2 regions of the Paenibacillus sp. FSL H7-0737 genome follow, and region 1 is predicted to be linked to the other one. Evidence: a T-box and tRNA genes for the amino acid it is inferred to sense, from the RefSeq annotation. Region 1 holds a T-box; the other holds one or more tRNA genes.

Evidence for each region. A T-box is a leader RNA that pairs with one kind of tRNA and senses whether it is charged. The one in region 1 lies ahead of ileS (isoleucine--tRNA ligase), so its partner is inferred to be a tRNA-Ile.
Region 2: it encodes a tRNA-Ile, which carries the amino acid that the T-box ahead of ileS (isoleucine--tRNA ligase) is inferred to sense. The anticodon was not compared.

The regions. Positions count from the first base shown of each region.
Region 1 is NZ_CP009279.1:5,105,703-5,109,090, reverse strand. It holds gene H70737_RS22385 (YlmH family RNA-binding protein) at 1-78, shown strand, start outside; gene H70737_RS22380 (DivIVA domain-containing protein) at 306-818, shown strand; T-box leader at 1,058-1,332, shown strand; gene ileS (isoleucine--tRNA ligase) at 1,705-3,388, shown strand, end outside.
Region 2 is NZ_CP009279.1:947,107-950,494, forward strand. It holds rRNA gene H70737_RS04090 (23S ribosomal RNA) at 1-1,397, shown strand, start outside; rRNA gene rrf (5S ribosomal RNA) at 1,473-1,589, shown strand; tRNA gene H70737_RS04100 (tRNA-Ile) at 1,648-1,724, shown strand; tRNA gene H70737_RS04105 (tRNA-Asn) at 1,728-1,803, shown strand; tRNA gene H70737_RS04110 (tRNA-Ser) at 1,809-1,901, shown strand; tRNA gene H70737_RS04115 (tRNA-Glu) at 1,918-1,989, shown strand; tRNA gene H70737_RS04120 (tRNA-Val) at 1,996-2,071, shown strand; tRNA gene H70737_RS04125 (tRNA-Met) at 2,089-2,165, shown strand; tRNA gene H70737_RS04130 (tRNA-Met) at 2,238-2,314, shown strand; tRNA gene H70737_RS04135 (tRNA-Asp) at 2,340-2,417, shown strand; tRNA gene H70737_RS04140 (tRNA-Gln) at 2,434-2,508, shown strand; tRNA gene H70737_RS04145 (tRNA-Lys) at 2,516-2,591, shown strand; tRNA gene H70737_RS04150 (tRNA-Leu) at 2,607-2,690, shown strand; tRNA gene H70737_RS04155 (tRNA-Gly) at 2,697-2,771, shown strand; tRNA gene H70737_RS04160 (tRNA-Arg) at 2,780-2,856, shown strand; tRNA gene H70737_RS04165 (tRNA-Pro) at 2,887-2,960, shown strand; tRNA gene H70737_RS04170 (tRNA-Gly) at 2,973-3,043, shown strand; gene H70737_RS04175 (YdeI/OmpD-associated family protein) at 3,147-3,388, shown strand, end outside.

The DNA.
Region 1 (3,388 bases):
GGTCGATTCAAGGTTCTAGAGGTTGGTAGTTTGACGAAAAAGGGCCGATACCGTGTTCAGGTTGGTAAATTTGTGTGAATCCCTTGCAGGAATCCGGCTTTACTTGTCGAAATTGATTATTTCGAGGGAATCAAACATTTTTAAAGCAGGACGCCGATATTTTATAAAAGAGGCGAACCATGAATGGCAGTTGGAACGTCGATACATCCTCTGCCTTTACTTGAAGTACAGTCTTTCTTCTTTGTCTGCTGCGCAGGTATGGTTCAGAGACTTAGAAGGTCCGAAATTTCTAGGAGGTGCACAGCATGCCATTAACACCGCTCGATATACATAACAAGGAGTTCTCTCGGAGACTTCGCGGTTATGATGAGGACGAGGTCAACGAATTTCTGGATCAAGTAATTAAGGATTACGAAAGTGTCATCCGTGAGAACAAAGAGCTGCAGAATCAGCTTTTGTCCATTCAAGAGCGTTTAGATCATTTTGTGAATATTGAAGAGAGTTTATCGAAAACGATCTTAGTCGCTCAGGAAGCGGCGGATGATGTGAAGAACAACTCCAAGAAGGAATCGCAGCTCATTATCAAGGAAGCGGAAAAGAACGCGGATCGGATTATTAACGAAGCGTTATCCAAATCCCGTAAGGTTGCTATTGAGACTGAAGAATTGCGTAAGCAAGCTTCGATCTATCGCACTCGTTTCCGCACATTGGTGGAAGCACAGCTCGAGCTGTTGTCACAGGATGACTGGAATGCCTTGGAGAGTCGTGAGGCAAGCGAGAACGTAACCTTTAAGGATGATGTTCTACATCGTATCTAATGCATTATGATGAATGAATGCTGATTGAATTTATAGGGGGAATTTCCTCTAATTTATAATTTCATGCTATAATCGGCTAAATAGAGGGAGTTATTCCCTCTATTTTTATTTTCAGCTAAAATCGATCATAATAAAGTATTCCGCCTGCACAGGTATACTCCTAATGCGGATTTCGCTAGCGGTTGTTGACATTTAGACTTAAAAAGTCTATAAATAGAACATATCTGTATAATGTTTATATGTATTCGATGACGGGACAAGTACGACAAGGTAACGTTCTCCAGAGAGTCGGTGATTGCTGAGAGCCGATTGTTCGAACCCTGCCGGAAGATCTTCCCCTAGAAGTTAAGCTGAAGCGTTGATCGTGCGTAAGCTTAGCCGTCCGCCGGACGTTACACCGGACCTGTGCATGAGATTTACGCGCAGGACTGAGATTGTGCTGAATACACTCCCCTTAAGGATGTGCTCATGCGCAGAATTAGGGTGGTATCGCGAGCGTTGTCTCGCCCCTTTGGGGGTGGGATGACGCTTATTTTGTTGTTCCGGGGCGGGCCATCCCCCTAAATCCCCCTTTCTAAGGGGGACCCCAAGGGCTGCCGCCCTCTGGACACCCGCAATGTAAAGCCTCGTGCAAACGGGTACGATGGTGGAAGCGAACGGACTCAGGTGGCTGAAGGAGCGGCCCTTCTTAGGCTCCCCTGGCGGGTTAGCCTGCGGGGCCTTCACTGCTAGAGCAGACCGGCGTTTCACTCGCCGGTCCCAGTGGTGCCCCGAGCCAGTGCTGCCCTGGGATCGCGGCTCGGGTACCGAAGGCAAGAGCTGAATCAGACTGCCCAAGGATCGAAAAGAGCTTTAAAGACTAAACCATGAAAGGATTGACCATCACATGCAAAAAGTAGATGTCAAAGAAAAAGCGCGGGCAAGAGATGTCCGCATACTCAAGAAATGGAGCGACGAAAATACGTTCCGTAAATCGATGGAGAATCGTGAAGGACGTCCGAACTATGTATTTTACGAAGGTCCTCCAACAGCGAACGGTGCACCGCATATCGGGCACGTGCTGGGCCGTGTAATCAAGGATTTCATCGGTCGTTACCAAACGATGAAAGGTTACCGCGTGGTACGTAAAGCGGGCTGGGATACACACGGTTTGCCAGTAGAACTAGGCGTACAAAAGAAGCTTGGCATCTCCGGCAAACAAGAGATCGAGGAATATGGCGTAGAAAAATTCATTCAGGAATGTAAAGACAGCGTCTTCGGTTATGAGAAGCAATGGCGCGAGTTTACAGAGGGTATCGGATACTGGACGGATCTAGATAATCCTTACGTAACTTTGAATAACACGTATATCGAGAGCGTGTGGAACATCTTGGCTACTGTGCATGAGAAAGGGTTGCTCTACCGCGGACACCGCGTTAGTCCTTACTGCCCAAGCTGTCAGACTACCCTAAGCTCCCATGAAGTAGCCCAAGGCTACAAGACTGTCAAGGATCTCAGTGCGACTGCAAAGTTTAAACTGGATGACAGTGGAGACTACGTACTAGCTTGGACGACTACACCTTGGACGCTGCCAGCACATATGGCGCTAGCCATGAACCCTGACATGGATTATGTACGTGTACAACAAGAAGACGGTATCTACATTGTTGCCAAAAATTTGGTGGAGGAAGTAATGAAAGGCGAGCACACAGTCCTTTCTACACATAAAGGTTCCGATTTTATCGGTAAAACTTACGCTCCTCCATTCGGATACATCAAGGCAGAGAAAAGCAATGTCATCGTAGGTGCTTCCTTCGTTACAGATTCCAGTGGTACAGGGATCGTACACATGGCACCAGCGCATGGTGAAGATGACTACAAGACTTGCCGCGAGAACGGCATCAGCTTCGTGAACGTGGTTGATAATTCCGGTAAGTATACGGATGTAGTATCCGATTTTGCTGGACGCTTCGTGAAAGATTGCGATTTGGATATCGTTAAAGCTTTGTCTGAAAAAGGACTGCTTTACGGTAAAGAAAAATACGAGCACAGCTATCCGTTCTGCTGGCGTTGTGATACACCACTCTTGTACTACGCAACAGACAGCTGGTTCATCAACACTACAGCGATCAAAGATCAGCTGATTGCTAACAACAACAGTGTAGATTGGTATCCTGATCATGTACGTGAAGGCCGTTTCGGGAAGTTCCTGGATGAACTGGTGGACTGGAATATCAGCCGTAATCGTTACTGGGGCACACCGCTTAATGTTTGGGTATGTCAAGAAACGGGCAAAGAGTTCGCTCCACACAGCATTGAAGAACTGAGAGCGATGGCGATTGGCGATGTACCTGAGGATATCGAGCTGCATAAGCCTTTTGTAGATAAGATCAAGCTACGCAGTCCTTTCAGCGAAGGGGCAGAGATGGTTCGCACACCAGAAGTTATCGATGTTTGGTTCGATAGTGGTTCGATGCCATTTGCGCAAAGTCATTATCCATTTGAGAACGAGGATAAGCTGAATGATCAATATCCAGCGGATATGATCTGTGAAGGGATCGACCAGACACGTGGATGGTTCTACAGCTTAC
Region 2 (3,388 bases), 2.6 Mb from region 1:
GATGTGTAGGCAAATCCGCACATCATTAAGGCTGGGCTGTGATGGGGAGCGAAAATTGTAGTAGCGAAGGTCATGATCTCACACTGCCAAGAAAAGCCTCTAGCCAGGAGAAGGTGCCCGTACCGCAAACCGACACAGGTAGGCGAGAAGAGAATTCTAAGGCGCGCGGAAGAACTCTCGTTAAGGAACTCGGCAAAATGACCCCGTAACTTCGGGAGAAGGGGTGCCCCGGTAGTGTGAATAGCACGAGGGGGCCGCAGTGAAAAGGCCCAAGCGACTGTTTAGCAAAAACACAGGTCTGTGCGAAGCCGCAAGGCGAAGTATACGGGCTGACGCCTGCCCGGTGCTGGAAGGTTAAGGGGAGTGGTTAGGGGTAACCCGAAGCTATGAACCGAAGCCCCAGTAAACGGCGGCCGTAACTATAACGGTCCTAAGGTAGCGAAATTCCTTGTCAGGTAAATTCTGACCCGCACGAATGGCGTAACGACTTGGGCGCTGTCTCAACGAGAGATCCGGTGAAATTTTAATACCTGTGAAGATGCAGGTTACCCGCGACAAGACGGAAAGACCCCATGGAGCTTTACTGCAGCTTGATATTGAATTTGGGTACGATCTGTACAGGATAGGTGGGAGCCGTAGAAATCGGAGCGCAAGCTTCGGTGGAGGCGCCGTTGGGATACCACCCTGATCGTATCTAGGTTCTAACCTAGTACCCTAATCGGGTACGGGGACCGTGTCAGGCGGGCAGTTTGACTGGGGCGGTCGCCTCCTAAAGAGTAACGGAGGCGTTCCAAGGTTCCCTCAGAATGGTTGGAAATCATTCGAAGAGTGCAAAGGCATAAGGGAGCTTGACTGCGAGACCTACAAGTCGAGCAGGGACGAAAGTCGGACTTAGTGATCCGGTGGTACCGCATGGAAGGGCCATCGCTCAACGGATAAAAGCTACCCTGGGGATAACAGGCTTATCTCCCCCAAGAGTCCACATCGACGGGGAGGTTTGGCACCTCGATGTCGGCTCATCGCATCCTGGGGCTGAAGTAGGTCCCAAGGGTTGGGCTGTTCGCCCATTAAAGCGGTACGCGAGCTGGGTTCAGAACGTCGTGAGACAGTTCGGTCCCTATCTGTCGTGGGCGCAGGAAATTTGAGAGGAGCTGTCCTTAGTACGAGAGGACCGGGATGGACGTACCGCTGGTGCACCAGTTGTTTCGCCAGAAGCATGGCTGGGTAGCTACGTACGGACGGGATAAGCGCTGAAAGCATCTAAGCGTGAAGCCCCCCTCAAGATGAGATTTCCCAATTAGTAAGACCCCTTGAAGACGACGAGGTAGATAGGTTGGAGGTGGAAGTGCAGTAATGCATGGAGCTGACCAATACTAATCGGTCGAGGGCTTATCCTATACTTAAGACGCAAATTCAATTCGGATTCAGTTTTCAGGCGACTCAAGCCTGAGCATTTACGATGTAAATGCCCGTTTGGTGGCGATAGCGGAGGGGTTCCACACGTACCCATCCCGAACACGACCGTTAAGCCCTCCAGCGCCGATGGTACTTGGACCGAAGGGTCCTGGGAGAGTAGGACGTCGCCAAGCGGACAACCACATTACCCGTGGTATTTTTTTTGCCCTTAATATTGATGTGTCTTAAAAAGGGCCTTTAGCTCAGCTGGTTAGAGCGCACCCCTGATAAGGGTGAGGTCGGTGGTTCGAGTCCACTAAGGCCCACCATATTCCCTGATAGCTCAGTTGGTAGAGCACTCGACTGTTAATCGAGTTGTCACAGGTTCGAGTCCTGTTCGGGGAGCCATTTATGGAGAGGTGTCCGAGTTTGGCCGAAGGAGCACGATTGGAAATCGTGTAGGCGCCACAAGCGTCTCGAGGGTTCGAATCCCTCTCTCTCCGCCATAAAGTTTATTAGCATGGCCCGTTGGTCAAGGGGTTAAGACACCTCCCTTTCACGGAGGTAACATGGGTTCGAATCCCATACGGGTCATAACATGGAGGCTTAGCTCAGCTGGGAGAGCATCTGCCTTACAAGCAGAGGGTCGGGGGTTCGATCCCCTCAGCCTCCACCATATTCATTTAAGAACGACGCGGGGTGGAGCAGCCCGGTAGCTCGTCGGGCTCATAACCCGAAGGCCGCAGGTTCAAATCCTGCCCCCGCAACCAAATTTTCCTTAAGCATGATGTTTTGGGACTAGCTGGCGTAGTGTAAATGAATAGTATATAATTATTAAATGACGCGGGGTGGAGCAGCCCGGTAGCTCGTCGGGCTCATAACCCGAAGGCCGCAGGTTCAAATCCTGCCCCCGCAACCAATTTACTCTTATGCATTATGTCTATGGAACCGTGGTGTAGTTGGCCTAACATGCCTGCCTGTCACGCAGGAGATCGCGAGTTCGAATCTCGTCGGTTCCGCCATTTAGTTAATTATTGTTGGGGATTAGCCAAGCGGTAAGGCAACGGACTTTGACTCCGTCATGCATAGGTTCAAATCCTATATCCCCAGCCATTTATGAGAGCCATTAGCTCAGTTGGTAGAGCACCTGACTTTTAATCAGGGTGTCGAAGGTTCGAGTCCTTCATGGCTCACCATTATTTTCAAAGTGTGCGCGTGTGGCGGAATGGCAGACGCACCAGACTTAGGATCTGGCGTTTCACGACGTGGGGGTTCAAGTCCCTTCACGCGCACCATATTTTGCGGAAGTGGCTCAGCGGTAGAGCATCGCCTTGCCAAGGCGAGGGTCGCGGGTTCGATTCCCGTCTTCCGCTCCATAATTTTTGCGCCCTTAGCTCAGCTGGATAGAGCGTTTGACTACGAATCAAAAGGCCGGGAGTTCGAATCTCTCAGGGCGCGCCATTTTTATTACTAAGTAATTACATATTTTGACGGGATGTAGCTCAGCTTGGTAGAGCACCTGGTTTGGGACCAGGGGGTCGCATGTTCAAATCGTGTCATCCCGATTTTATACCTTTGCGGGTGTAGTTCAATGGTAGAACTTCAGCCTTCCAAGCTGATAGCGTGGGTTCGATTCCCATCACCCGCTTATAATTAAGAAACATCTGTCTATTATAGGCAGGTGTTTTTTTTGTGTAGTTACATTCATATGGATACAATAGAACTTAGGGCTTTTAGTTGAGGAGGTAGCAATGTTTGAATTTGAAGCTAAATTAGTGCGACCTGATGCAAGTGGGAGCTGGACTTATCTTAACGTCCCTTTTGATGCCGAACAAATATTTGAAACAAAGTCCAGAATACAGGTAAAAGGAAGTGTAAATGGAATCCCCTATAGAGGAACGCTTATGCCCCATGGAAACGGAAAGCATTTTATGGTGGTAAAGAAAGAACTACGGGATCTAGCCAAAGCTCAACCTGGTGATATTGTGCATGT